DNA from 4 places in the Lysinibacillus sp. JK80 genome. Region 2 is predicted to be linked to each of the others. Evidence: riboswitches for the same ligand, from Rfam matches in the RefSeq annotation. Region 2 holds a riboswitch; each other region holds the start of a gene.

Region 1 (7,643 bases), 770 kb from region 2:
ATGCTAGAATTTTTAGATCAAGATGTATATACAAAACTAGTAGCAGACCAATTAGAAATTTTACCACCAGAGATGGTCATTCATCGTATTACAGGTGATGGACCGATTGATTTAATGATTGGACCCATGTGGAGTGTAAATAAATGGGAAGTACTGAATGGCATTGATGCTGAGCTTGAACGTCGTGGTAGTTGGCAAGGGAAGTTGTATAAGGCAGAGGTTATGAAATGATACTACAACGCGTTTTACAATATGCCCAGCAGTTATTAAAAGATAATATAAAAGAGGGAGATACAGTTGTTGATGCAACTGCTGGAAACGGCCATGACACATTGTTTCTGGCACAGCTTGTTGGGGATGAAGGGCAAGTTTATGCCTTTGATGTCCAAAAAGAGGCGGTTGACGCGACACTCCTCCGACTTTTAGATAATGGTTTAGAACATCGAGCACTCGTTTTAAATAAAGGGCATGAAGAAGTTACACAGTTTGTACACAAGCCAGTAACTGCGGCAATCTTCAATCTCGGCTATTTACCTGGTAGCAACCATGATATTATTACAAGACCTAATACAACAATCCAAGCCATTGAGAATATATTAAAGCTCTTAAAAGTTGGCGGTTTGATTGTTCTTGTTATTTATCATGGTCATCCAGGTGGAAAAGAAGAGCGTGATAAGGTCATTGATTATGTAAGCCAACTGCCACAAAAATATGTTCATGTCTTAAAATACGCATTTCTGAATCAACAAAATGATCCACCCTTCGTCATTGCATTAGAGAAAATGAAAGAATATCCTATTCAATGATTACATGCTAAAAGGCGATCAGTAGTTTCTATCAAACTAGCTGATCGCCTTGCTCTTTATCTACTTGTTATTGCGTTTTTCATTATAGTCAACCCAGAAATCTGCACCTTTAATTCCTAGTTTACGAGGATCAAAGACTGGGTCTTTTCCTTCTTTTTTCTGTTTCTCGTAATCTTTTAATGCGACAATAGCTGGTTTCATGATAATTAAAATAGCTATAACGTTAATCCAAACCATCAAACCAAGACCTACATCTCCCATTGCCCATGCTAGACCAGACGTACGGATTGTACCATAAAAGGCTGCAACTAAAATGGCAATTTTCGCAATCCAAATGAATACCTTTTCTGTGCTACCTCTAAATAAGTAAGCGACATTTGTCTCTGCAATATAGTAGTAAGCCATGATTGTTGTAAAGGCAAAGAAGAATAACGCAATGGCTACAAATGGAGCACCAAAGCCAGGTAATGATGAGTCAACTGCATATTGTGTATACGCAGCTCCTGCTTCAATACTTTTCGCAAAAGTCATTTGCTCATCGCCTGCTAATCCACCACTATTAAATTCTCCAATATGGATAAATGGATCTGCTCCCTCAGCTGCCTTTTCATCTTGTACATTGTACATACCTGTAAATAAAATCATAAATGCCGTAGCAGAACAAATTAATAATGTATCAATATAAACAGACGCGGCTTGTACAATTCCTTGCTTAGCAGGATGTGATACTTCCGCAGCTGCCGCAGGGTGAGCACCAGTTCCTTGACCAGCCTCATTAGAGTAAATTCCACGTTTAACACCCCAAGCAATCGCTGAACCAATAACCCCGCCAAAAATTTCTTGAGCACCAAATGCACTAGAAAAAATTAATCCGATAACTGTTGGTACTTGTGAAATATTCATAAAAATAATGACAATTGCCATAATGATATAAGCTAATGCCATAAATGGTACAATAATTTGAGCAGCGTTTGCAATTGATTTAATACCACCAATGATAATAGCACCTAGTAACACAACAATTATAAGTCCTGTGATCCATGTATCCAAACCGAAAGCGTTTTCAACAGCACCTGCGATGGCATTTGACTGCACACCAGGCATCAAAATTAACATTGCTATTAAAGCCGCCACAGCAAAAATTACTGCAAACCATTTTTGACCCATTCCTTTTTCTATGTAAAAGGCCGGTCCACCACGATATTCTGTATCTTTCTCTTCTTTATAGATTTGAGCTAATGTTGATTCTACATACGCGGTAGCCGCACCAATGAAAGCGATTGCCCACATCCAAAAGACAGCACCAGGTCCTCCCATTCCAATTGCTGTCGCAGTACCAGCAATATTACCTGTACCTACACGTCCTGATAATGCGATAGACATTGCTTGGAAAGAGGATATTCCCTTTTCCGATTTCTCCCCTTTAAACATTAAAACAAACATATCTTTAATGTGCCTTACCTGTAGGAACCTTGTGATAATTGAGAAAAATAACCCAATCAATAAGATACCATAAATAAACCATGGTCCCCATAAAATACCATTCAACTTCTCCACAATTACATCCATTTTACCCCTCCAATTTAAAATACCTTACTTTAGATCATTATAGTATTACACTTTTCAGAAAATTACAATATTATTTTTGAGTAACAATATTTAAGTAAGTAACCTAGTAAATGGAAGGGGATAAACCTATTTAATTATATAACCAATTCTTCGAAGAGCATTATTAATAAAATCTCGTGTATACATATAAATTTCTTCGCGCTCTCCCTCATGAAATAAATTATGATAACAATTTGCCCATTCTTTAAACTGAAATTCTGTGAATTCCTGTTGATGAAGCCAATTTCGGGTTTGGCGAGTGTCCGTAATTTTATCCTTCTCAGCTGTCATAATTAGCATAGGCATATTAGGCATTTCACCTTTAGGCAGCATCACTAAATTTTTCATCATTTGCTGAAGTTCTCGATACCATTTCACAGAAACAACAGACATGAGCGGTACATCATCTTTCATTTCTTCTCTGCCTTCAACACTACGCGTTAATTTCTCTAATGTAATATCATGTGTCAACTTAACATTGGCTGTTAACGCACTTAGACTTGTTAAAGCATTTGTTAATTTACCTGGTAATAGCTTTAGTTGCAACCAAGGTGATGTTAAAATAATGCCTGCACATTCATATTGTCTCTTTTGCAGTGTATGGAGGATTAATGTTGCACCTAGTCCATGCCCTATTACAAAGGTTGGTAAATTATATGAAAAAGCATTTTCAATCAGGTTTCGTGTATACTTATTGTACAATTTGAAGTCTTCATCATGGACTCTAGCAAATCTTGCATTACCACCATGATTCGGTAAATCCCCCATGACTATGTGGAAGCCTTCTAATCTTAATTTCTCTATCAGCCATGCATACCAACGGTGATTTTCATAAGCACCATGAAGAATAGCAATCACAGCTTTTGCTTGTCCATCAGCTTCCCATTTCCACATTTACATAGTCCTCCTAAAAAATAATTACACTTTGATTATATCGAAATAAATAGCACATTTTAATTTTATATTTCCATAAAGTTGCGTATTTGATACGATAATACTACATTATAGAAAGAAAAGAGGCGATTTTCATGATTTATCCATTTAAAGATAAAACGCCAAAGATCGATCCGTCTGTTTTCATTGCTGATTACGCAACTGTTACGGGCGACGTAACAATTGGCGCCGAAACAACCATTTGGTTTAATACGGTTATTCGTGGTGATGTTTCCCCAACGATTATCGGTAAACGTGTCAGTATTCAGGATCTTTGCTGTTTACACCAAAGCCCAAAATATCCGCTCATTATTGAAGATGAGGTAACAGTTGGACACCAAGTCACTTTACATAGTTGTACAATTCGCAAAAATGCCTTAATTGGTATGGGATCCATTATTTTAGACGGAGCTGAGATTGGAGAAGGTGCATTTATTGGAGCTGGAAGCCTAGTACCTCCTGGTAAAGTCATTCCTCCAAATAGTTTAGCATTAGGTCGTCCAGCAAAAGTTGTCCGAGAATTAAATGCTGAAGATAAAGAGGATATGGAACGCATCGTACGAGAATACGCAGAAAAAGGTCAATATTATAAATCACTTCAGAAATAAATAACCTACACAAAAAATCAATACTAACGAAAAAATCCCTCGCGTTTTCGTGTACCGAATATGTTCACGAATCCTAGCGAGGTATTTTTGTAAAAAAAACAAAAGGAGCAATGTTGCTCCTTTGTTTATTAATACATTAGAATAATTTTCTAATGACTTCATTACTTTAGTTCAATAGTTTATAAACGTGCTTTTTCTCGTAGCGCGTCTGCTTTATCAATTTGCTCCCATGGTACATTTAAATCTGTACGACCAAAATGTCCATACGCAGCAGTTTGTTTATAAATTGGACGACGAAGATCAAGCATTTTAATGATACCTGCTGGGCGTAGATCGAATAGCTCGCGTACCCATTCAACGATCTCGCTTTCTTTCACTCTACCTGTGCCAAATGTATCGACAGCAATGGAAACAGGCTGAGCAACGCCAATCGCATAGGCAAGTTGCACTTCAGCACGTTCTGCTAAGCCAGCTGCTACGATGTTTTTCGCTACATAACGTGCTGCATATGCCGCCGAACGGTCTACCTTGGTTGCATCCTTACCTGAGAAGGCACCACCACCGTGACGTGCATAACCACCGTATGTATCAACAATGATTTTACGTCCTGTTAATCCAGCATCACCTTTTGGCCCACCAATTACAAAACGGCCAGTTGGATTGATGAAGTATTTCGTATTAGCATCTAATAATTCACTTGGTACGACTGGTGCAATAACAAATTCTTTTAAATCTGCTTGAATTTGTTCAAGTGTTGCTTCTTCATCATGCTGTGTTGAAATAACAATTGTATCCACGCGAACCGGTACATTATTGTCATCATATTCAATCGTTACTTGCGTTTTACCATCAGGACGTAAATAGGCAAGTTCACCTGATTTACGTACTTCTGTTAAACGGCGTGCTAATTTGTGTGCCAAGCTAATTGGTAATGGCATTAGCTCTGGTGTTTCATTACATGCATAGCCAAACATTAAGCCTTGGTCACCAGCACCAATTGCTTCAATATCAGCATCTGTCATAGAGCCTTCACGTGCCTCTAATGCCTGATCAACACCTTGAGCAATATCAGGTGATTGTTCACCAATTGCCACAAGCACCGCTAAGTTCTCAGCATCAAAGCCATATTTACCTCGTGTATAGCCAATTTCAGCTACAGTGTCACGAACAATACCTTTAATATCCACATAAGTAGAAGTAGTAATTTCTCCTGCTACTAATACTAATCCTGTTGTTACAGTTGTTTCACACGCTACACGTGCATTTGGATCTTCTGCTAAAATAGCATCTAAAATGGCATCCGAGATTTGGTCACAAATCTTATCTGGATGTCCTTCTGTTACACTCTCTGATGTAAACAGTCGACGGTTTGTCATTTGGTTTTCCTCCTAAATACTCTTACAATAAGTAGTTGTGTATGAATACGGTACTCATTACCCATGTCAAGTCCGCTCCTAAGGATTGAACTCTCAAGCCGTTACTGCTGCTTTTAACACGAGGATTTCGAAAGATCCGTCATTATAATAAGGAAAGAACTACATATACTTACCTTTACATTGAATTTTAACAATAAAAAAATCCTTTTCTCACGTTACTTTACATGAGGAAAGGAATAATGACTGCGTAACCTTTCACTCTTATCGTTCAAGGGATGTTCCCTTGCATCAGGTTGGCACCAACGCATGTCGTGAAATAGTTCATGCAGGTTGCCGGGTTTCACAGGGCCTGACCCTCCACCAGCTCGGGATAAGAGTATCCGTTCAATCTCATGTTACTGAAAAGGTCGAACGTTGTCAAATATTTTCTTATGTATTACTGTATAGAAAGGAAAGAACGAACTTATTACACAAAAACTTTTCATACTTGGATGATGATGTAAATAGAAGCAAATTAATCCCTACAACATACCTAGCTACTTGTGGTAACATATGTGTGGCTCAATTTTCGTGCCTAATTACAGTAGGATTGATGGTATTCTACTCGAAAAACATTATTTTTTGTCAGTTTATTGAAAAGTGGTAAAAACTCTAAAATAATTTCTTAATTAGTATAGATTATTTAAGCAATTGTGTTATACTATTTTTGAAATTAAGAAAAAATCCCTCTAAATCAAGGGAATACTATAAAAAAGGATGGTATTTAATCGATGAATTCAGTAGAAATTGCAAACGAACTGAAGGAATTATTAAACGGCGGTAACATTAATGTTCAACTTTCAGTACCACAATTAGCAGAAAAAGCTACATCTCGTGGTGAAGCAATGTTAACAGTAGATGGCGCAGTTCGTGCAGAAACTGGCAAATACACTGGTCGTTCACCTAAAGATAAATATACGGTAGAAGAAGAAAGCACAAAAGATCAAATTGACTGGGGTAAAGTCAACCAACCGATTTCTTCTGAAGTGTTCGATAACCTATATGTAAAAGTAATAAAATATTTAAAAGAACGTGACGAGTTATTCGTATTCAAGGGCTTTGCAGGTGCTGACAAAGACTCACAATTAAGCATTCAAGTTATCAATGAATACGCATGGCACAATCTTTTTGCTCATCAATTATTTATCCGTCCAACAGCAGATGAATTAGCTTCTCATGTTGCCGACTTCACTGTCATCTCAGCTCCTAACTTTAAAGCAGATCCTGCGGTTGATGGTACTGCTTCTGAAACATTCATCATCGTATCACTTGAAAAGAAAATTATTTTAATTGGTGGTACAGAATATGCTGGTGAAATGAAAAAATCTATCTTTGGTATCATGAACTATTTATTACCACAACAAGGTATTCTTTCAATGCACTGCTCAGCAAACGTTGGTGAAGCTGGCGATGTAGCGTTATTCTTCGGTCTATCTGGTACTGGTAAAACGACGTTATCAGCTGATCCTGATCGTAAGCTAATCGGTGACGATGAACACGGTTGGTCTGATAATGGTGTATTCAACATTGAGGGTGGTTGCTATGCAAAAACAATCAACCTTTCTGCTGAAAAAGAACCAGAAATCTACAATGCAATCCGCTTCGGCTCTGTATTAGAAAACGTAGCTGTTGATCCAGAAACTCGTATTTGTGACTATGATGATGGTTCGCTAACAGAAAATACACGTGTAGCTTATCCAATCCAATACATCGAAAATATCGTTGATCCTTCTGTTGCAGGTCATCCAAAAACAATCATCTTCCTAACAGCTGATGCATTTGGCGTGTTACCTCCAATCAGTAAATTAACAAAAGAACAAGCGATGTATCACTTCCTAAGCGGGTTCACTTCTAAACTTGCTGGAACTGAACGTGGTGTGACTGAGCCAGAACCAGTATTCTCTACTTGCTTCGGGTCTCCATTCCTTCCACTTCCTGCAACAGTATACGCAGAAATGTTAGGACAAAAAATTGACGAGCACGGTGCACAGGTATACTTAGTAAACACTGGTTGGACTGGTGGCGAATATGGCACAGGTAGCCGTATGAAACTGTCTTACACACGTACAATGGTCCGTGCAGCAATCGATGGTAAATTAGCAGATGTTGAAACAACACAAGATGCTGTGTTTGGTTTACACATTCCAACAGCAGTTGAAGGCGTACCTTCAGAAGTGTTAAATCCTCGTGAAGCTTGGGCAGATAAAGCTGCATACGATGCAAAAGCTGCTGAGCTTGCAGGCTTATTCAACGAAAACTTCAAGAAATTCTCA
Region 2 (7,643 bases):
TTCATATTGACGTGGATTACCAGAGAGTAAGCCTAATTTTTCCTTTTTATCTGCATCTGTTACCCATATTACACTATAGGCTTGCACAAAATGTGATGTTGCAGCCATTTGTGCTGTTCCAATTAAATCTTCAATGATTTCTTTTGAAATCGGTTCTCCATCATAGATGCGTACCGAGGAATGGCTACGTAATAGTTCTTTAACCATTAAAAACTCTCTCCTTTGTGTCTGTTCTATACCTTGAGCATAGCACGCTTTTCTAGCAAAATCGAATAATGAGGAACAAAAAGTTATTTATAAATAATTTATAAATGACGAAATTATCTCGTAAAGTAAAATATTTCATTTGATATAGATTAAATATTCTAAATAGTATAAAATTATAGAAGCGACTGTTTATTTGGTTGTGCTACCAAAAAATTACATGATCTTTATTCACAAATGTTTAGACAGCATTAGCTATTAGGTAATGAAATCCTCCTGGAATAAAGATACATTCTCTGACGGATGTCACAGATTTACTGGAACCAAATATGCAAGTTGAACAAAAATAAAGTGGAATGGAGGAATAGGGAATGGAAGAAAAGTTAGCGAAAAAGCTTCGTCATGAACAATTACGAAGCAAGGTTGTAACAGCAGAAGAAGCAGCTTCTTGGATTAAGGATGGCATGGTATTAGGGATGAGTGGATTCACACGTGCTGGTGATGTAAAGGTTGTACCTCTTGCACTTGTAGAGAAAGCAAAAAAAGAGGATTTTCAAGTAGATGTCTTTACAGGTGCATCACTTGGACCTGAGGTAGACCAATATTTAGCAGAAGCAGGGGTCATACGTAAGCGCGGTCCTTTCCAAGCAGATGCTGGCATTCGTAATAAAATCAATAGCGGTGATATCACATTTGTCGATGCCCATCTTTCCCATAATGCTGAGCTTGTTCGTCAAGGCATTATTGGACCAATTGATTTTGCGATCATTGAAGCGGCTGCAATTACAGAAGAAGGCTTATTAATTCCTACAACTTCAGTTGGTAACTCTCCCATTTTTGTGCAAGAAGCAGACCAAGTCATCATTGAATTAAACGTAGCACAGCTTGATGCATTAGAAGGTATACATGATATTTATGTACCTGCACAACAAGGAAAACGTGATCCAATTCCTTTACAGAATGTCTCTGATCGTCTTGGTATAATTGGAATTCCACTAGATTTAGATAAAGTAAAAGGCATCGTCATTTCGGATATATTAGATGCGCCATCAACGATTGTCCCTGCAGATGAAGAGACAGATGTTATGGCTAATCACTTATTAAATTTCCTACGTGAAGAGATTAAAGTAGGTCGCTTAACAACAAGTTTGCGTCCAATTCAATCTGGGGTAGGTTCAGTAGCAAATGCTGTATTGCTAGGCTTTAAAGACTCTGAGTTTGAGAACTTAGAAGTTTATTCAGAAGTTCTCCAAGATGCAGTATTTGAATTAATGGATGCAGGGAAAGTGAATTTTGCATCTGCTACTTCTATTACCCTTTCTGAGCAAGTAGGAAACCGTGTTTATGGGAATTTTGAAAAATATGCTGATAAATTAGTGTTGCGCCCTCAAGAAATTTCAAATCAGCCTGAAATTATTCGTCGACTCGGATTAATTTCAGTGAATACGGCATTGGAATTAGATATTTACGGCAATGTGAATTCCACACATGTTTCTGGTACAAAGATGATGAATGGTATCGGAGGGTCTGGTGACTTTGCTCGTAATGCACGTTTAGGAATTTTTGTAACAAAGTCTTATGCTAAGGGTGGAGATATTTCGAGTATTGTCCCAATGGTCTCACATGTGGATCATACGGAGCATGATGTTGATGTCATTGTAACTGAACAGGGCGTAGCAGATTTACGAGGACTTGCTCCAAAAGAACGAGTGGGACTTATCATTGATAATTGTGCACATCCTGATTATAGGGAGCAGCTTTGGCAGTACTTTAATGATGCCAATGAGGCAACGGGTGGACATCACACACCACATGACCTAGAAAAAGCACTATCATGGCACGTTAACTATGCGAAAAACGGTACGATGAAGGACCCTGCTTTTACGAAACAATAGTCTTATCTTAAAAGCCTTGAAGGACAGATAGTCTGTTTCTTCAAGGCTTTTACGTTTTAATTTAATGAAAGTTCTATAATAATCCAATCCATTTCCAATAAGTTGCAGAGAACAAAAGTACGAGAAGGAAACCGATAATGGTTAATGGAATTCCAGATTTCAAGAAATCCTTTGTTGTAAAGGAGCCTGTACCATAGGCAAGCATGTTTTGTGGTGCACTAATTGGTAATAGGAAGCCAAAGCTTATGACGAATTGTTGCACAATAACAAAACCAACTTGATCAACATTAGCCGTTAATGTGGAGGCTAAAACAATAAACACAGGTATAAGTGCTGAGGCTAAGCTAGTTGCGCTTGCAAAACCTAAATGAATCAAAATGTTAAATAAAGTTACGAGTGCGATGGTTGCTAGTAAAGGCATAGTATCTAGCCCAAGTGAACCAAAAACTTTATCTGATAACCATGCAGCACCTTGCGTATTTAGTAAAATGGTTCCTAACATAATGCCTACCGCAAAGACGATAATTGTCCCCCATGGAATATGAGGCTCAACTTCCTTCCATGAATACACACCGATTTTAGGCATTAATAGAATCGCGATAGCAATAATTGTGACTGTTGTCGTATCAAATGGATGTAGCTTCCCTTCAGTTGCCCAGAAAAATAGTAAAACTACGGATGTAATGATTAAACGAATTTCAGGAGCCTTTAATGGGCCAAGCTCTGCAAGCTGTTTTTTGATGACCTCTTTACCACCTTCGATATTGCTAGTCTCAGGTTTAATTAAAGCAATCATAATGAAAAATAAAAAGATCGACATAATAATTGAGAAGGGGGCTGCATAAAGTAGCCAAGCACCCCATGAAATATCCACATTAAATTGCTCTTGGATAAAGTTTAAAGCCACCATATTTTGAGCTGCTGCAGTTTTAATACCAATATTCCAAATGGAAACGGCTTGTACCGAAGTAATAACTAATAAGGCAGCAAGCCGACTATCACGTGGTAAACCAAATGCTGCCACCATTCCAAGCAAAATCGGTACTACTGCGCCAGCTCGTGCTGTAGCAGAAGGTACAAAAAATGCGAGGACGATAGAGACTAAAATAGCGCCAAATACGATAGCTTTTGTTTTCGTTCCTACCAGTGAAAGAATCCAAAGTGCAAGTCGTTTATGTAGATTAGTAATTTGCATTGCTGCCGCTAGAAAAAGAGCTGCTGCTACTAAAGCAACGGCAGAATTACTAAAGCCACTTAAAGATAATTTTAATGCGCTAGCTGTTCCTAACTCTGTAGTTGGATTATCCATTGACGGAGCGAGTCCTAGTAAAACAGTTACTAGTGCAATGATCATGGCCGAGCTCACAGGATATGAAACGGCCTCTGTAACCCAAAGGATGACTGCAAAAGCTAAAATGGCTAAAGCTCGTTGCCCAGCTATAGGTAAATCACCATTGTTAGGTAAAAAGGTAATAATGATTAGTAACGCGAATGCCAAGCCAATCCATAGTGGCTTTAAATTAAGTTTTGTAGCTTGTGAAGACATATTTTCTCATCCTTTCTACGATAAAAATGACGATTATTATCCATAACATCGGCCTGTATAATGTTTTATTGAGATAAGAATATGTCTATTTTATTGTAGAAAAAAATCTATGTGAAAATGGTGTTTTTTACAGCAATATGAGTAGATAAAGAGAAAAAATACGGTCACAAAAAATACAAAAATATCCATTAAATATTATTTCTTTTTCTTAAAGGCAGAAGTTACTTTAGGCTCTGTTCCATTGACTAATCGTTTAATATTTTCGAGGTGCAGGATGATGGCTATGCCAAAAAGAAGAAGAGCTATAATGGTTGGGCCAATGCCAGGAATCCATAAATAAGTTGCTGTACAAAACACGAGATAAAATTCTAGAACACCTACAATTAAATAATTTGTTGCAAAGGATAAAATAACAAATAAAATAAGTGCAAATAAACCAATCTTCCAATCAACAGCAAGTAAAATACCAATGATGGAGGCCGTTCCTTTCCCGCCGTTGAAGCCCATGTAGAAGGGGAAATTATGACCTAAAATAACCCCAGCAGCCATAATATAAGTAAGCAGCCAAATTTGTTCTTCTGTTAAATGAATAGCGTCCGCTAGATAAAAATGTGCACCTATAATAGCGACAACGCCTTTGCCTATATCAATGAGGGCTACTAAAACGCCATACTTCCAGCCAAGGGAAAGAGTAGCATTAGAGGCACCAGCATTACCGTGGCCAGCCTTTTTTAAATCAACCCCCGATAAAAATTGAGCCACTTTAGAGCCGTGAATACAGCCTATTAAATAGCCAATCATAAGAAAAATGATCACGGCCTTTACCATAAAAATACTCCTCTCAAAATTTTTTCTAAAATAGTGTATGCGTTCATATTACGTATAAGAGCAGACAGAAGTTTCGGAAAAAATAAAATTTACATGTTGACAGAAAAAAACTCTATGTTTATACTGTGTAACAACGATGGAAATTGAATCTCATACTCTTATCAAGAGCGGCGGAGGGATAGGCCCTATGATGCCCGGCAACCAGTAAGCAATGAGCTTACTAAGGTGCTAATTCCTACAGATTCTTACTTGGATCTGGCAGATAAGGGGAGGAAAACTTGCAACCGCAACCCTCTTCTTAGCTGAAGAGGGTTTTTGTTTTCTACAGAAAAATCCTCCTCATCTCCGGTACCATCGTAAAAAAAATAACCATTTGGAGGTACACAATGACAAATTTTAAACCAGAAACATTGCTGTTGCATGGTGGTCAAGAGCCAGACCCAGTGACGGGATCTCGCACAGTTCCAGTCTATCGCTCAACTGCTTTCGTATTTAAAGACACTGCTCATGCGCAACGTCTTTTTGCCTTAGAGGAAGCAGGGAACATTTACACACGAATTACCAACCCAACAGTTGATGTATTTGAAAAACGTGTGGCTTTATTGGAAGGTGGAACAGCAGCAGTAGCACTTTCATCTGGTGCAGCAGCTATCGCATTTTCCTTTTTAAATCTAGCTGGAGCTGGTGATGAGATAGTAGCAGCTAGTTCTTTATATGGTGGTACGTATAATTTATTTGCTAACACATTACCAAACTATGGTATTAAAACAATTTTTGTAGATGAAACAAACCCAGAGAATTTCAAAGCAGCGATTACTGATAAAACAAAAGCTGTCTTTGCAGAGGTTTATGGTAATCCAAGTTTAAAGGTTTTAGATATTGAGGCAGTAGCTAAAATTGCACATGATAATGGTCTACCATTAATTATTGACAGCACGTTCGCTTCTCCTTACGGTTCTACACCTATTGAATACGGCGCAGATGTTGTAGTTCATTCAGCAACTAAATGGATAGGAGGTCATGGTACAACTTTAGGGGGCGTTGTTGTAGACGCTGGTAAGTTTGATTGGACTAGCGGTCGATTCCCTGGTTTTACTGAACCAGATGCCTCTTACCATGGTCTACGTTATGGAATTGATACAGCTTCTGCTGCCTTTGCTACAAAGCTACGTGTACAACTATTACGTGATTTTGGTCCAACATTAAGTGCTGATGCTGCCTTTAATTTATTGCAAGGGTTAGAAACGCTTCATCTGCGTATCCCTAAACACAATGAAAATGCATTGGCAGTGGCTGAGTATTTACAAAACCACCCATTTGTGGAGTATGTAAATTATAATGGCCTAGAAGATTTTCCGACACATGAGTTAGCAAAAAAATATTTAAGAAATGGCTTCGGTTCAGTGCTTACATTTGGCATAAAGGGTGGACGAGAAGCTGGGCGAAAGCTTATTGATAGCGTGAAATTATTTTCACATGTAGCAAATGTAGGTGATGCAAAGTCATTAATTATTCATCCAGCTTCCACTACTCATCAGCAACTATCAGCAGACGAATTAGTTCAAGCTGGTGTAACCGAGTCGCTCATTCGCTTATCCATCGGTTTAGAGGCAGTAGAGGATATTATTGCTGATTTAGATCAAGCCATTACACAGGCTACAACAACTGAACAAACAGTAGAAGCTTAAAGTTTAAAGAAAATGGTAAGATGTTGTGACGTTAACGTATTTTCTCATTCGATTAGCCTCATTTGGTAATGCGTTAAACGTTGCTACATCAATCTATTACTGCACCCGTTAATTATCAGAACCTTATAAAAAATAATACCAAGTAATTTTATATGTATTATTGACTTTGTTAAATCCATGTTATATACTAGGAAATAAGTTAACAGTACGAAAATTTTTTTAAAAAAGGTAAATGTTTTCATAAGTGCTCCCCCACTTTTGAATATATAGAAGAGTAGTTGCCTAGCCAGTGACTACTCTTCCCAAAAACTGATGATAAAGGAGTGTTTAAAATGGGTAACATCTATAGTGCGCAAAACATTGTATCCTATCTAATATATGAGCTAAATGAAGGGCATGTATTTGTCAACAATAAATCCATTCAACACCTTCTTACATCAGTCGAAAGAAAATGGCAGGAAGTATTTGGTCATACAGCATTTCAAGAACATGTTTTTACTGAAAAGGACTTTACTGTAAAGGAAGTATTTGAGGCATATGAACAGTACGGTGTGAGCCATATCTCACTTCCTGCGACAGAGTTTTACTTGAAGTATGGTACATTTCAATTAGTGGAACGTACGTATGCAATACCTAATTTTACAGAAGAAGAGATTAATCTTGTTCAACAAGCTTTAGCACAATATCGTTATCAATTGCTTTCAAAAGCAAGTTAAAACCCCCTCATATTTTTAAGCTCATTCTCTGCTGCTACAGGGAATGAGTTTTTTCTTTAAAGGGATTGTTATGAGTGTCTGAGCATACATATATATAATAGAAGAAAGACATTCATATATTGAAATGTAAATAGTCAATATTTGTTCAAATCTTATAGATTGATTAATAAAACGTATAATAAAGGGAATGAAACCGATTTCTTTTGCACATCTAGAGAAAACAAATGTCCTTCCTAGAAAGATTTTTCTTGTGCAAAGCGTGTATTTGCGTTACAATTTTCTTTAAGTTAAATTTTGAATTATTTGAATTTGTGTGTGTCCTAACACATATAGAAATAGCGAAACTCATACAAAGAGAGTTGTTGGCTAAAGACTGCGGTGGGTGTCAAATTGTCATGACACAACCCCATGGAAAATTAGCTTTAATGAAACTGCGGAATGTAAGTTGGAGGGAATAACAAGAATGGCAACTATAAAGGCAGCGATTTTAGGATTTGGAACGGTAGGTCAGGGGATTTACCATATTTTAAATGAAAAACGAGAAGAGCTAAAAAATAAATTAGGTATTGAATTAGAGGTAGCGAAGATTTTAGTGACAGATGCTAGTCGTGAACGTGTACCAGGTACAGCACATTTAATGACAACAAGTATGGATGAAGTCTTAGCAGAGCCAGGTATGCAGGTAGTGTTTGAAGCAATTGTGAACGAAGAACCTGCATACAGTTATTTAAAGCGAGCGGTGGAACATAAATGTCATGTTATTACT
Region 3 (7,643 bases), 120 kb from region 2:
ATAGTTCGAGCCAGTAGATAGCCTTATGCTTAATTAGCTCGCTTTCAATTTCTGCTTCCAGCTCCCTCACATGTTGGGCACGTGAATAGTTGGTAGCAAAGAGAGGATTGTCTAACCAATCAGGTCGATTGACAACCTTTGCCGCAAAAATCTCCCATAGCTTTTGATTGCCAGCACCTACTAGAATATAGTCATCCTGTGTTTTGAAACCTTGATAGGGCGCAGACACACGATGGGCGGTTCCTGTTCGCTCAGGTAACTCACCCTTTCCGAAGTAAGCAGCGGCCTCCCAAACAGTCCACGCAAGACCTGACTCCACTAAGGACACATCAATATATTGACCTTCACCACTACGAAGCTTATAAATATAGGCCATTAAAATCGATTGTAAGGCTGTTTGTGCAGCAGCAATATCATTCACCGCAAAGCCAACTTTTACAGGTCGTCCATCTGCTTCACCTGTCATATGCATTAAGCCACTCAGACCCTGAGCCATAATATCATAGCCACCCTTTTGACTATAAGGACCTGTTTGACCATAACCAGAAATAGAGCAGTAAATTAGGCCAGGATTGATGGCTTTTAATGTGTCATAATCAATACCAAGCTTTTTCGTGACACCTGGTCGATAATTTTCCACAAGTACATCAACAGATTGAATCAATTCTTTAAATAAAGTCAGTCCTTCAGTCGTTTTTAAATTGATGCAGACACCTTTTTTATTACGATTAACCATCATATACATATGACTTTCTTCATTAACGAATGGACCCATTGTACGGGTATCGTCTCCATTTGGGTATTTTTCAATTTTGATAACTTCTGCACCCATATCTGCTAATACCATGGTGCAATAGGGACCTGCTAAGACTTGTGATAAATCGATAACCTTTAATCCTTGTAATGCTTGTTTCATTTACCCTCAGTCCCATCCTGTTTGACTAATGTGATGTTGCGTAATCCTTTGACAGAGGTAGCACCGGCTAATGCGATAGAAACCTTTAATTCATCATAAAGATTGGTCATCACCTTTTCGACACCTTGTTGTCCCTCAAGGGCTAGTCCATAGACGAAAGGACGTCCAATTGCAACTGCATTCGCTCCTAAAGCAAGTGCTTTTAAGGCATCCATGCCACGATATATACCACTATCTAATATAATAGGAATTTGTCCATTCACAACTTTCACAATAGCAGGAAGGGCATCAAGTGAACCAATCACACCATCTAATTGACGGCCACCATGGTTTGATACAATAATGCCATCAATACCATTGTCGATAGCATGTTTTGCATCTTCAGGATGTAAAATTCCCTTCAATAATATAGGAAGGTTGGTGCGTTTTTTTAGCTCTCGAACATGCTCCCAATTAAGTGTTGGGTGGAAGACATTTTGCAAGACACCTTGTACGTAGGATTCGAATGAATCATCAGGTAAAGTGGCTGTAAAAACAGGATCATTCATATAATTTCCTCTTGCATAGCCTAGCTTCAATGGTGAAAATTGATTGCGTACATCTTCTTCACGCCAGCCTAGCATTACGGTGTCGACAGTTAAAACGATCGCTTCAAATCCAGCTTCCTCCGCACGTGCAGCCATGCTAAAAGCAATTTCTTCATTAGTAGACCAATATAATTGAAACCATTTTGTTGCAGAAGGCGCAGCTTGAGCAACTTCTTCAAGAGCAAAAGTGGACACAGTGCTTTGTATATAAGGGATATTTAAAAACTGGGCGGCACGTGCAACGGCAAGCTCACCTTCATCGTGAACCATTCCGTTCATGCCCACAGGAGCAAAAAGCAAAGGAGTTGGATATGTTTTACCAAACAAATGAACCGATGTATCAACGTGTGACACATCATTTAAAAATCGGGGAACAATGGAATACTTCTCAAAAGCTGCACGATTATTGCGCAGTGTTTGTTCACCGCCAGCACCTGAACGGATGTAGCCAAAAGGGCCAGCATCGATTTTTTCCGCTACGGCCTTTTCTAAATCTGCAAAGCAAATGGGGAAGGGGGCTTGTGCAGTTATATTTTTTAAGAGTAGATCGCCATCAGTTATGTTTGTCATCGTTACTACCTCACTTATTTATTGAAAATAGGCTTTCTTTTATTTAAAAAGGCTTGAATACCTTCGTTATAATCGTCTGAACTAAATGAATCCAAAACTAACTGTGCCAGCTCATCGTTTTCTTCAATTTCACCATCAACAATTGCTTGGATAATTTTTTTGATGCCTGCGTTTGCAATGGATGATTTACTTAATAAATGTTCAGCGAATTGCAATGTCGCCTCATCAATTTCCTCTGGTTCGTGTAGGGCCGTGATTAAACCAATATTTTTTCCTTCTTCAGCTGTAAAAATAGTTGCTGTGTACAAAATTTCCTTTGCCTTAGCGACACCAACAATATTGATGAGACGTTTCGTGCTTTCTAAATTATAGACAATACCTATGTTTGCAGCGGTAATGCCTAGCTTACTCTTAGGCGTTGCTATTCTAAAATCACAAGCATTTGCTAACTCTAAGCCACCACCAATTGCTAAGCCCTGAATCATAGCAATTGTCGGGTGTGGAAATTTATAGAGAGCATCGATCGCCTTTAGAGCCAATTCATTATAGGCTTTAGCATTGTCTGTAGCATAACGAACATCTAAAAACTCGCTAATATCTGCACCGGAAGAAAAGGCTACTTCATTGACACCGCGAACAATTAAAAGTTTGATGGAAGAATCTATACGGAGCAGCTCTAGTTGGTCTACTATGGCTTGAAACATTGCCCTTGATAAAGAATTCCGTTTATCCGGGCGGTTTAATACTAACGTTGCAATATAGCCATTTTTCTCTACATAAATTTCGTTTGTCATCTTCATTCTCCTCTTAATCTTTTTTCAACTTCGCGGCGAAGCGGTTACCAATGGATTGAATGCTCTGCACAAGGATGATTAAGATAAAGACAGTTGCATACATCACATCAACCTCATAGCGCAAATGACCATAACGATAGGCAAGGTCACCTAAACCGCCAGCACCAACCATTCCTGCCATTGCTGTTGCACCAATTAATCCTATTGTGGCAATTGTTAAGCCTAAAATAATAGATGGTCGCGCTTCACGTAATAGGACATGCCAAATGATATGGCGACGTTTAATACCCATGGCTGTGTAGGCTTCTACTACTCCGGAATCCACTTCTAAAAGCGCAGACTCCATCAGTCGTGCAATATAAGGAGCTGTGTAAACAACTAGTGGAACGATTACACCTTTAACACCAATTGTTGTACCTACAATTAACTTGGTAAAAGGTAAGATGAAGAATAGTAAAATGATAAATGGAACAGAGCGAACAATATTGATAAATAGATTAAAAAACTGATAGAAAAATTTATTTTCAAAGGATTGTCCTGGTCGTGTTAAAACGATTAATAGCCCTAATGGAATGCCAATCAGAATGGAGAAAAATAATGAAATTCCGACCATTTGAAATGTTTCGATAATTGCTTTGCCAATAACATCTGACCAATCTGTAAAGAAGCTTTGGATACTACTCATTGAACGCACCTCCTAATTCTTCCACTGCCACGCCATTTTCTGAAAAATACGTTAACGCCTTTTGGACAATCTGCGTTTCGCCATGTAAATGCACCACAATATTGCCGACAATACCGTTTTTTAATTCAATAATATTAGCTGTTAAAATATTTGGTTGCACATCATATACCTTAGTGACTTCTGCTAATAATGGCTTACCAGTACTTTCACCAAGGAATGTTAAACGGATTACACTTCCTGAAACATTTAATTGCTCAATAAGAGAAGGGGATAAATTACGTTGTGAAATTGTATTCAAAAACTTTCGCGTTGTAGGGTGCTTCGGTTTCGCAAAAAGTTCAATCGCTGTGCCAAATTCCACAACTTTCCCTGATTCTAGAACAGAAACCTCATCGCAAATTTTTTGAATTACATTCATTTCATGTGTGATGAGCAGAATCGTAATGCCTAATTCACGATTAATTTTTAACAACAATTCAAGAATGGCTTCCGTTGTCTCAGGATCAAGTGCACTTGTTGCTTCGTCACTAAGTAAAATCTCTGGTTCCTGTGCTAAGGCACGTGCAATAGCCACACGCTGTTTTTGACCACCTGAAAGTTGATTTGGGTAACTATCTAGTTTATCTGTTAAACCGACAATTTCAGCATACTTAGCTACTCGGTTTTTTACTTCCGCCTCTTTATAGCCTAGTAGCTTTAAGGGAACTGCAATATTATTGTAAACTGTTGCTGTTTTTAAGAGATTAAAGTGCTGGAAGATCATCCCGATTTTTTGGCGTGTTTGACGTAATTCGTGAAGAGAAAGGGTCGTAATGTCTACATTGTCTATCACTACTTTTCCTGCTGTAGGACGTTCTAGTAGATTAACGCAACGAATGAGTGTACTTTTACCAGCACCACTATAGCCGATTACACCATGAATTTGTCCCCTTTTTACGTGAAGGTTGATGCCATCCACAGCTTTTATGATGCCTTTTTTCGATTTAAATTCTTTTGAGATATTTTGTAATTGAATCATGCGATTGTTTGCTCCTTTCTCAACCTTCTAAAAAGCAAGAATCTGCTCGTCTTCCCATTGGGGAATTTCAGCAGATTCTTCGGCTTTATAGAAGCTTTCTGAACATATTACCAGCTAGGGATTACAGAACCTTTGAATTCCTCTTCGATGAATTGACGCACTTCGTCAGATTGGTAAGCCTCAACGAACTTTTTAATTGTTGGATCATTTTCATTTTCAGCACGTACAACAATATAGTTCACGTATGGAGAATCAGTAGATTCCAATAAAATAGAGTCATCTTTAGGGTTAATGCCAGCCTCTAGTGCAAAGTTTGTATTAATAGCTGCTACATCTACTTCACTAAGTTGTTTAGGAATTTGAGCTGCCTCTAATTCAATGAATTTTAAATTCTTTATGTTTTCTTCTACATCACGGATCGAGGCTGTTAAGTCTGCACCCTCTTTTAACTTAATATAGCCAGCTTCCTGTAAAACAAAGAGGGCACGTGCTCCATTCGTTGGGTCATTTGGTAGGCCAAACGTTGCACCGTCAGGAATGTCATCAAAGGATTTATATTTTTCAGAGTAGATACCCATTGGATTTAAAATCGTCTTGCCCACTGGTACTAAATCTGTATCATGGTCTTTATTAAATGTATCTAGGAAAGGCTCGTGTTGATAGCTGTTCGCATCAAGATCACCTTCAGCTAAGGATGTATTAGGTAAAACATAGTCAGAAAATGATTTTAGTTCAACTTTTAGCCCATTTTCTTTTGCTACTTTAGCGGCTACTTCTGCAATTTGTTCGTGTGGACCAGAAGTGACGCCTACAACGATTTTCTTTTCATCAATTCCTTCAGCTTGGCTTTTACTATCTTCTTTAGAGCCACAGCCTGCTAAAGCCGCTACTAATGTTAAACTTGCTAAACCTACTAAAAATTTATTTTTCTTTTTCATGAAAATACCTCCAAGATTGTTTTTATCGGTTTTTTGAAAATAAAAAAACTCTCTTACAAATTAAGAGAGGCTCATGAAAAGATGTCCTCTCTTATCTATCAAACGAAGATCGTTTGCAGGATTTAGCACCTTCCTTTAAAAAGGAGGTTGCCGAGCTTCATAGGGCCAGTCCCTCAGCTACTCTTGATAAGAGATTTATAATATTTTTTTGTAATTCCGATAGAACTAATATAATTTATAGGGTATAGTAAGTCAATAAATAATTTTTAAATTTTTTATATAATTATAATATTTCGACGCAAAAGAGGGATAACAATGTCTGTAAGAGTTAATTATGGTATAGGTTCATTTGGTAAGGTTATTAGTGCTCGTTTTCTAACGGGAACAGATATCATTGAAGGGATTGAAGCGCTTTGCGAAGAGAATAGTATAGAGTCAGCAACAATTGTAAGCTGTATTGGCAGCTTTCAAAAAAGTAGCTTTGTTTATTTAGTGCCAGATGCAACAGTTCAAATTCAAGTTCGTTTTAGTGATGTGATTGAAAAAGAGGGACCATTAGAATTTATTCAAGGTTCAGGTGTGGTGTGTAAGCGAGATGGTGGATATGAGACACATTTCCATGGTTCTATGAGCGATCAATGGGGTGTTGTATCAGGTGGGCATTTAATAAAAGGGGGCAACCCTGTTATTACTGCTGATATCGTGTTGGCAGAGGTACAAGGGATTCAACATATTCGAAAATGGGATGATGAAACAGGTCATGTTCAATTTTATCCATTAGAAAATGGTTTAGGGCAACCAAGGAAAATTGAATAATAGTAATAATCCTGTAGCTAGGGATAGCTACAGGATATGGCGTCATTATCTTTTAAACAATTGTAATTGCTCGATTCTATGGATTGCTTCACGTAAGCGCTCCTCACTAACCAGCAATCCTACGCGAACATAGCCTTCACCATATTGACCGAAGCCATTACCTGCTGCTACAGCGATATCAGCTTTTTCGAGCAAAAGATCAGCAAACTGTTCACTTGTATAGCCTAATGGTACAGGGAGCCATGCGAAGAAGGAGCCTTTTGGAGCCGTAACATGCCAGCCAATTCTTCGAGCTTCTTCAATGAGTACATTGCGGCGACGCTCATAAGTAGCTCGTAGTTCACATGCACATTGTTGGGAAGCCGTCAGTGCTACTGCTGCGGCTTGTTGAATGGCAGGGAATTGACTACAAAACAGATGATCCTGGATTAGATTAATAGCAGCAATAATCTCGGCATTCCCTACAGCGAAGCCTATACGCCAGCCAGCCATATTATAGGTTTTCGATAATGTATACATTTCAACTCCTACTTCTTTTGCACCCTTTGCTTGAAGGAAGCTAACTGGTTTATTACCGTCAAATCCTATTGCCCCATAAGCAAAATCATGTGATACGATAATATTGTGCTCCTTCGCAAAGCGAACGGTCTCTTCAAAAAACGCAAGTGATGCTGTACCACCTGTAGGGTTGTTCGGGTAATTTAAGTAAAGAAGCTTTGCTTTTTCTTTCACTTCATCAGGTAATGCATGATAATCAGGTAAGAAATCATTTTCAGCAAAAAGGGGCATTACTTCAAAATTGACGTCTCCTAGTACAACACCTGATAGGTAATCTGGATAGCCAGGATCTGGTAAGAGCATCGTGTCACCAGGGTTTAACACAGCTAAAGGTAGCTCAACTAGACCAATTTTTGTTCCACCAAGAATCGCTACCTCTGTATCTGGATTTAGTTCTACCTGATATTCACGTTGATAAAAGTCCGCAGCAGCTTGGCGTAATTCAGCGAGACCTCTAAATGGTGAATATTTGTGGTTTTGAGGATTTTCAGCTGCTTCCTGTAATGCTTGAATGATGTGAATAGGCGTTGGCTGATCGGGATTTCCTTGCCCAAGGTTAATGACATCACGCCCTTCTTCTAGAGCCAAGTTTACTTTTTGAACGAGTGCTGCAAAAAATTGAGTGGGTAGTTGCTGTAGTTTTTTAGAGAATTCCATGCATGATCACCTTTTTCAGAATATAATAATTATTATTGAAGAATATGAAGCAAATAGTATTACTTTTTCTGTTAATTGTCTAGAGGAGGAATAGAGATGAAAAT
Region 4 (7,643 bases), 1.6 Mb from region 2:
TTATTGGACAAGTAACAGATTGGCGTATGTCATTCATTTTTATTGTTGTCATTGGAATTGTCGGTTTAATTAGTAATGCATTTTTAGTACCTAGCCAATTATCGAAAGGCAATCCCATCTCTATCCGTGATATTGGCAAAGTATTAGGCAATATTCGAATGATCTTAATACTATTCATTACCGCAATTGGATACGGCGGTGCTTTTGTTGTCTACACATATGTTTCACCTATTTTAGAGCAATATATGGGGTATTCCCCACATACAGTCGTCATTATTCTAGTTGTCTATGGTATTTGTGTAGCTATCGGTAATACTCTTGGAGGTCATTTTGCTAATCATAATCCACTACGTTCCATCTTTATTATTTTTGTTGGACTTGCATTGGCATTGCTTGGCATTGGCTTTACTCTTGAATCACCTATTATGGGATTAATAATGGTGCTGACAATGGGATTGTTCATGTTTATGAATGTCCCAGGATTGCAGCTATATGCTGTTCTACTATCTGAAAAATATATACCATCAGCAATTTCAATGGCCTCAGCATTGAATATTTCTGCTTTCAACATTGGCATATTTTTAGGCTCATATATCGGAGGCTTTATTATTCGCCACCAATCGTTGGCGCATACGCCTATATACGGATTCCTGATGGTTATGCTAGCAGCAATTGTTACACTTTTATGGTTACTTTTCGATAACAAAAAACAATAACTCTCTGAATTTCATTTTGTATAAAAAAGTAGTAGAGAATGTGTATTGTTTGTTGATATGTAGTATCCTATAATTTACTTGAAACAAACGAGAATGATTATCATTCTAATTTGAGGGAATACCATTACTGTTTTAGTAAATCTATAGGAGTGAATAAAATGCGTAGAGGTCGATATTTTTCATTTGTAGTTTTCTTTGCACTTATATTCGTATTAGGTGCCTGTGGCTCAAATGAAGTAAAAGAGGATACAGCTACAGAAGAACAATCATCTAAAGATACAAGAATTGTAGAAGACGAGTTTGGAAAAGTAGAAATTCCTACAAATCCACAGCGTGTAGCTGCTATCTATTTGGAAGACTATTTAACTGCTTTGGATGTAAAACCCGTTGTGCAATGGTATCACCCATCTTGGGGAAAACAGGACTATTTAGGATTAGATGTTCCTGAGTTCGACATTACTGGTAGCATGGAAACATTATTACAAGCCAAGCCTGATTTAATCATTGTAGATGGTGCCGCGGACAAGGCAAAGTATGATGAATACTCAAAGGTAGCGCCTACTTACCGCTTGAAAGAAGATATTCTACAAGATCCACGTGAAATTGCAAAAACAATAGCTGATGTTTTAAATATTTCCGATAAAGCAAAAGAAATGGTTGATCGATATGAGCAACGTGTTTCCGATTTAAAAGCAAAACTAGATGAATCAATTGGAGACGAAACAGTTGCTGTTGTACGACTAAATGTAGCAGATAATACATTAGCGTTATTTGGCATTAAAAATCGCTACTCTGGCTATATTTACACAGAGACAGGCTTAACACCACACCCATTAGCCCGTGATATGACAGAGTTTCACGAGGTTTTATCAGAAGAGGCTATCACGGAATTAGATGCGGATCATATCATCCTTTTCCCTTCAAACGGAACATGGGAGTCTAAAGAAAACCAAGAAGCCATTAAATGGTTAGATAGTACACTATGGAAAACACTCCCTGCTGTAAAAAATGGGCATGTTTATATTGCTGATCGCACATATTGGCAATCTGGCGCAATCACAGCCAACTTGCTAAAGTATGATGATCTAGAGAAATGGTTCGTCAAATAATTTTCCAAAGAAAGCTCTTAACGAGGGCTTTCTTTGGCTTAGTGTTAAAAAACAAAATAATCAATAGCACTTTTGTGAAGGAGAAAATGGACAGGTGTTGTCACTCATCACTTCTTCACATTGAAATAAGTGCCTATCCTCTCTTTAATAGACTTTTTTGTTCCCTACTGCTAGTTCGAAAGAAGAAAAGACATGTTAGCAGCATGGTTGATTGGAGTGGAGCCAGCGTCACTCCTAGGAGATTTAGCGTCATAGGTGAGACCCTGGAGCGAACGCAAGTGAGTGAAGCGGCTCATCAGACGCCCCCTGGAAAGGACGCTGGCGGAGCGGAAATCAACCCCTTGCCTTGCTAAATGGACTTTTTCTACTAGTCATATGATCTTTTTCAACAACATGAAGAAAGCTCTTAATGAGGGCTTTCTTTGTGTTGTTCTGCCAATTCAAAAAAGGGGTGAATTATCAATGGGTAACTTAACACATGTTTATACGTTACAAAATATCTCTTATTCAATTCAATCATCAAAAAAGTTATTGATTAGTAGTGATTTCTATACACTTTTCATCGTAATGAATGGTAGCGGAAAGCTAGAAATAGATCATGACATCATTCATTTTAGTGAAGAAAAGTGCATATTGATTCCGCCAAATAACACGGTTAGTATCCATATTCAAAGTGAGCACCTTTGTTTTTATCAATTACAATTCAACATTGTCAATCTCAGCAATAGTCAGAATTCATATAGTCATTTTACAAGTATCAGCGAACGACATCTTCTCCCCTTTTCACAATGTCATAGACTGCTAGAAGTCATCTATCAGAACCGGTTAGCGGAGGATGAACACACGATTTTTGAACAGCATGTACACTTTCAAGAGCTGATGTTATTACTCTTACATCAAACCATACCCAAGCAGATGCAAAAAAATGATCGACAATCTGTTGAGCAGTCCATTAACCATTTACATAAACATTTTGAAAAAGAGTGGACGGTTGAGCAGCTAGCACAGCTAGCTGACGTACCAAGATGGAATTATACGCGCATTTTTAAAGATATTACGGGACAAATTCCTCTTCACTATTTAAATAAACTTCGTATTGAAAAAGCTAAGCAATTATTAATGACAACAAATGATCGAGTATTTGAAATTAGCCTGTCTGTCGGATTTAATAATGAGTATTATTTCAATCGTCGTTTTAAAGAACATGTTGGCATCTCTCCAGGACAATATCGAAGAAATCAAAGCAGCCATATACGTGTATTTGCACCATTCTTAGAAGATTTCTTTGTTGCGCTTGGGATTACGCCAATTGCTCAATTTAGTCATTCAAAATGGGGAAAACAAGACTATTTAGGTCTACAGAAAGTGCCAGATATCGATGTACAAAATAGAGAAATGGATCGACTCTTTAACTATAAGCCAACTTTAATTATGTTAGATTCTGGTGTAGAGCGTTGGGAATCCTTTCAGCACTTAGATGAAGTAGCCCCCGTCTGCCATCTTTCACACCCTGGAGAGAATTGGCAATCTACTTTATTTAAAATTGCAGATCTAACAGGAAAAACCTCCTTGATGCAAGACGTAATCCTACAATATGAAGATAAAGTACAACAAGCAAAAGGAATTCTTAGCAAATCTGTTTATGGGCAAAGTGTAGCATTTCTCCGTATTTCAGCCATTGGCATTACTCTATACGCGGGTCCTGAATGTGGCTATACGGGCCCAATTTTATATCGTGACTTAGGTTTAATGCCACATTCACTAGTATGGAGTATTCCGCACAATCAACGTAAAGCACAACTGACATTTGCTCAATTGTTGCAATTAGATGCTGATCATTTATTTATTACCTTTGATAAACAACATTCCATTTATGAAAATGAGGAACGTGCTATTTTAAAAACTCCTACTTGGAAAAACCTAGCTGCCGTTAAAAGCAACTGTGTCTATGAAGTAGACTTTTTAACATGGATGAATTATGGCATTTTATCACATAGTAAAAAAATTGATGATGTCTTGAATGTACTTGGCTAAAAGGAAGCTTACTTTAGCTTCCTTTTTAAATGATTAGGACAAACATTGCACTGCTAATAACACCGAAAGCCGTTTGGCTACATAAGATAGAATATCAGTTATAGGATAGGAGGAATAACCTTGTATTACAATCCTTATCCGTATTTTGTGCATCCCTATCATTATCCAACATCGCCTATCGCTAATCATTTTGCCATTAGACCCTTTTCGCAACATCTAGCAATGCCGACCAATAATCCTTTTCCACCTGTCGATACACACAAATTAAAAGCTTCAGCATCACGGATAAAGGCGATGATGCAGCAAGCCCAATTACTTACGGATAAAATAGATAGCTCCCAACAATTCGCACATGATTTAATGAATGCTGCTCAACTTTCAAATAAAACAGAGGTTGAAAAATTAATCACATCAACAGGCATTACGATGAAATTTGAAACAAACTATACACCAGACAGTTTTAGAATACGCCTTATTGATAATGATTGTTGTGGAGTCACCTTAAATTTGAATTGGTGAAAATTCCTAGTGAACTTGTAAACTATAAAAAACTATGCTAAAGTGTTTGTATTGTTATTTCTGAAAATTCTTATATTACTTTTCTTATCAAGAGAGACGGAGGGATTGGCCCGATGAAGTCTCAGCAACCAGCTAACAGTATGGTGCTAATTCCAATTGGCAAAATGATCAGCCTTGAAGATGAGAAGAAGAACTACCGTTGTTGCAGCAGGAGTCCTCTTCTATTAGGGGACTCCTTTTTATTTACAACTATTTTTACAGAAAGCAGGGAAATCGATGTCTAATGAACTTTTACAAGCATTGCAATTATTAAAATCCAAACAGTGGGTTGACTTAACACATACATTCGGCCCTAATTCACCACATTTTTTTATGTTTGAGGACGCTAAATTTGAAACGTTATTTTCTCATAAGGACGGTTTCTTCGCTCAACAATTCACGTTCCCTGGTCAATATGGCACACATATCGACCCACCCATTCATTTTGTGCGAGATACTCGCTACTTAGAAGAATTAGAACTAAAAGAGCTTGTTCTTCCCCTTGTTGTTATTGATAAATCACAAGAGGCTGCGAGCAACCATGATTTTTCATTAAGTGTTGAAGATATTCTTGATTTTGAGGACAAGCATGGAGAAATTGAAGCAGGAACATTTGTAGCATTACGCACAGATTGGAGTAAGCGCTGGCCAGATAAAGAGGCTTTCAGTAATAAGGATGCAGATGGACATAACCATATCCCTGGCTGGGGTTTAGAAGCTTTACAGTTTTTACTAAAAGAACGCAAGGTAAGCGCAATTGGTCATGAAACTTTCGATACGGACTCTGCTGCTGATTTTCGTAAAAATGGCAAGCTAGATGGCGAATATTTTGTGCTTGACCAAGACACCTATCAAATTGAGCTAATGACGAATTTAGACAAGCTACCTGCGAAAGGCGCTATCATCTTCAATATCGTACCTAAGCCAGAAAAAGCATCTGGCTTCCCTGTGCGCTCATTTGCTATTTTGCCATAACATAAAAGTCGGTATAGCGTATACCGACTTTTATGTTTGTCCATTTCTTTTTTTGAATAAAAAGTAAGCAATGAGCATCCCTACAATAAATAAAAGGATAAGATAGATACTATAATGAGTCAGATAGTATCCAACAAATCGCCATTTCTCTTCAAGCATCTTTCCTAATGATATAAATGTGAACGTCCAGATAAATGCCCCTGTATAGGCAAAAAGCGCAAACTTCCTATAAGGATAATTATTAATAGCCGCAATATACGCTGTCAAATGACGTACCCCGGGGATAAAATAGCCAATTAATAATAGGGTAGGTCCTATTTTTGTAAACATCTTTTTCGTAAAGTCAATTTTTTGCTCTGTAATATGAATTTTAGGGCCATATTTCTGCAATAACGGTAAGCCAAAACGATAACCAATATAGTAGCTTAAGGTAATGCCTCCAACCGCACCAATCATTGCACTGACTAAAGCAGGAATATGTTCAAGACTTTCTCGGTAAACACTATAGCCTACATAAGTTAGAAACACCTCATCAGGAAGTGGCACCCCTACAATACCTCCAATTAGAATCACGATAATTCCAAAGTATCCGTAATGTTCAATTAGAGACTGCACGTGATGTGCCATAAATCATCCCACCTAAAATTTATTAAAATCTACCTGCTATATATAGTGTAACCTCAGCGCTCTAAATGACTTGAAGCTGACGTAAAGCAAAATTGATACCGCCATCCGTAGATGTCTTTGTAACAAAATTCGCAACACTTTTTAGAGCTTTACTACCATTTCCCATGGCAATTCCTACTCCTACATATTCCAACATGTCAACATCATTATCCCCATCCCCAAAGGCAATCGCATTCTTAGGGTCAATATTGAAATGATGAAGCACCGCTTTAATAGCTATAGACTTCGAAACATTCTGCTGTAATACATTCACAATATAAGGATGCCAACGCTGTAAAAATATATTCGAAAATTGGCTAGTATATCTTTTTTCAGCCAGCTCATCCACATATAGACACATGAGAAAAACCTCTTCATCTACAATTTTTTCATTTATAAGTGGAAAATCCCCTAAAGATAAAGTTTCTTGCATCGCTCTTAAAGCTACTGGACTTTGTATGCTATTCATGGATAACTCCTCTGTAAAAAATGTTAGGCTATGCTGCTGTTCCTGTGCAAAAGCCTGTACATTGTGGACAATTTCTTTGGCAATCGGAGTTTTATGTATGACAAGATCCTTATGTTTCACATAGGCCCCATTTGCAGTAATAAAGGTTTCAATCCCCAGTGCTTTTAACTCATAGCACATAGATAAGGGTCTTCCAGTAGCCGCTACAAGATGGATTCCTTTTTCTTGCAATAGCTGAATAGCTTGTTTTGTACTTTCTTCCACACAGCCATCCTCGTAATTAATCAATGTGCCGTCTACATCAAAAAACACGATATTATACTTCATTTTGAGCACCTCCTTTATAGTCATTTAGAACTAATTTATAATTTTTCTCCCATGAAATATGTGAAAGTATTTTGACAAACTTTAAGCAAACTATATAACTTCCTTTTGCACCACCGATAAAAACAATTACAAGCGTATTTATAATAATATTTAACTAAAATTTCCTTGAATATTTTTATTTAATAATTCTAAAGGAGTATACCAAAGAACACAAAATTGTTAAAATAAAAGATAATATCTTAAATACATTGAACGATAAAATCTTACGTATAAATAGAACAAAAGAAATAAAATTTTAGTGCACGCAAAGGAGTTGATTCTTATGGCATTTAACATTTACTACTATGAAAGTAGTGTGGATTGTAAATTTTGCAAAAAGCAGTTTACAACTTATAAAGTTCGCCCTAATCGATATAAAATTATCGAAGAACAGACGGATTTCATGCCTGTTTACGATGGCCTAAACCCTTTGCTATATGAAGTTGCCGTATGTCCACATTGTGGTTATGCCTACCATAAATCTATGACACGGACATATGGACCTTTCATGCTACTCATTGATGAACTATACATTAAAGAGCTCCAGAAACCTATGGATATCTGTCAGGAACGTACAATTGATGATGCCATTATCAGTTTTAAGCTCGCCTATTTAGTATCCCGTGCATCAATGGAAGAATCTCTTTTAATGGCGAATTTCGCTTTAAAAATTGCTTGGCTCTATCGATTAAAAAAGGACGAAGAATCCGAAAAGCGTTATCTTTTTGCAGCTAGAGACTTTTATAGTAA

The links. Region 2 has a riboswitch for S-adenosylmethionine ahead of HXV90_RS13580 (O-acetylhomoserine aminocarboxypropyltransferase/cysteine synthase family protein). Riboswitches for the same ligand answer to the same signal wherever they lie in the genome.
Region 1: linked by a shared signal. The riboswitch ahead of metK (methionine adenosyltransferase) and the one ahead of HXV90_RS13580 (O-acetylhomoserine aminocarboxypropyltransferase/cysteine synthase family protein) in region 2 are both predicted to bind S-adenosylmethionine.
Region 3: linked by a shared signal. The riboswitch ahead of HXV90_RS13095 (MetQ/NlpA family ABC transporter substrate-binding protein) and the one ahead of HXV90_RS13580 (O-acetylhomoserine aminocarboxypropyltransferase/cysteine synthase family protein) in region 2 are both predicted to bind S-adenosylmethionine.
Region 4: linked by a shared signal. The riboswitch ahead of HXV90_RS21715 (cyclase family protein) and the one ahead of HXV90_RS13580 (O-acetylhomoserine aminocarboxypropyltransferase/cysteine synthase family protein) in region 2 are both predicted to bind S-adenosylmethionine.

Annotation. Positions count from the first base shown of each region.
Region 1 covers NZ_CP058997.1:3,454,110-3,461,752, forward strand. The annotation lists gene HXV90_RS17255 (tRNA modification radical SAM protein MnmL/YtqA) at 1-231, shown strand, start outside; gene HXV90_RS17260 (tRNA 5-(aminomethyl)-2-thiouridylate-methyltransferase MnmM) at 228-806, shown strand; gene HXV90_RS17265 (alanine/glycine:cation symporter family protein) at 867-2,375, opposite strand; gene HXV90_RS17270 (alpha/beta hydrolase) at 2,502-3,308, opposite strand; gene HXV90_RS17275 (gamma carbonic anhydrase) at 3,443-3,955, shown strand; gene metK (methionine adenosyltransferase) at 4,135-5,331, opposite strand; SAM riboswitch class I at 5,590-5,708, opposite strand; gene pckA (phosphoenolpyruvate carboxykinase (ATP)) at 6,102-7,643, shown strand, end outside.
Region 2 covers NZ_CP058997.1:2,687,524-2,695,166, reverse strand. The annotation lists gene chrR (class II chromate reductase ChrR) at 1-207, opposite strand, end outside; gene HXV90_RS13595 (succinyl-CoA:acetate CoA-transferase ScpC) at 576-2,099, shown strand; gene HXV90_RS13590 (DASS family sodium-coupled anion symporter) at 2,173-3,645, opposite strand; gene HXV90_RS13585 (glycerol-3-phosphate acyltransferase) at 3,841-4,473, opposite strand; SAM riboswitch class I at 4,629-4,742, shown strand; gene HXV90_RS13580 (O-acetylhomoserine aminocarboxypropyltransferase/cysteine synthase family protein) at 4,860-6,161, shown strand; gene HXV90_RS13575 (hypothetical protein) at 6,494-6,877, shown strand; gene HXV90_RS13570 (homoserine dehydrogenase) at 7,341-7,643, shown strand, end outside.
Region 3 covers NZ_CP058997.1:2,566,565-2,574,207, reverse strand. The annotation lists gene HXV90_RS13120 (CaiB/BaiF CoA transferase family protein) at 1-916, opposite strand, end outside; gene HXV90_RS13115 (alpha-hydroxy acid oxidase) at 913-2,073, opposite strand; gene HXV90_RS13110 (enoyl-CoA hydratase/isomerase family protein) at 2,088-2,867, opposite strand; gene HXV90_RS13105 (methionine ABC transporter permease) at 2,881-3,552, opposite strand; gene HXV90_RS13100 (methionine ABC transporter ATP-binding protein) at 3,545-4,570, opposite strand; gene HXV90_RS13095 (MetQ/NlpA family ABC transporter substrate-binding protein) at 4,678-5,508, opposite strand; SAM riboswitch class I at 5,597-5,701, opposite strand; gene HXV90_RS13090 (PPC domain-containing DNA-binding protein) at 5,824-6,324, shown strand; gene HXV90_RS13085 (pyridoxal phosphate-dependent aminotransferase) at 6,370-7,539, opposite strand; gene HXV90_RS13080 (carbon-nitrogen family hydrolase) at 7,636-7,643, shown strand, end outside.
Region 4 covers NZ_CP058997.1:4,320,782-4,328,424, forward strand. The annotation lists gene HXV90_RS21695 (MFS transporter) at 1-716, shown strand, start outside; gene HXV90_RS21700 (ABC transporter substrate-binding protein) at 875-1,825, shown strand; gene HXV90_RS21705 (helix-turn-helix domain-containing protein) at 2,288-3,859, shown strand; gene HXV90_RS21710 (YuzC family spore coat inner layer protein) at 3,980-4,378, shown strand; SAM riboswitch class I at 4,460-4,565, shown strand; gene HXV90_RS21715 (cyclase family protein) at 4,655-5,392, shown strand; gene HXV90_RS21720 (DedA family protein) at 5,423-6,019, opposite strand; gene HXV90_RS21725 (Cof-type HAD-IIB family hydrolase) at 6,081-6,854, opposite strand; gene HXV90_RS21730 (DUF2225 domain-containing protein) at 7,177-7,643, shown strand, end outside.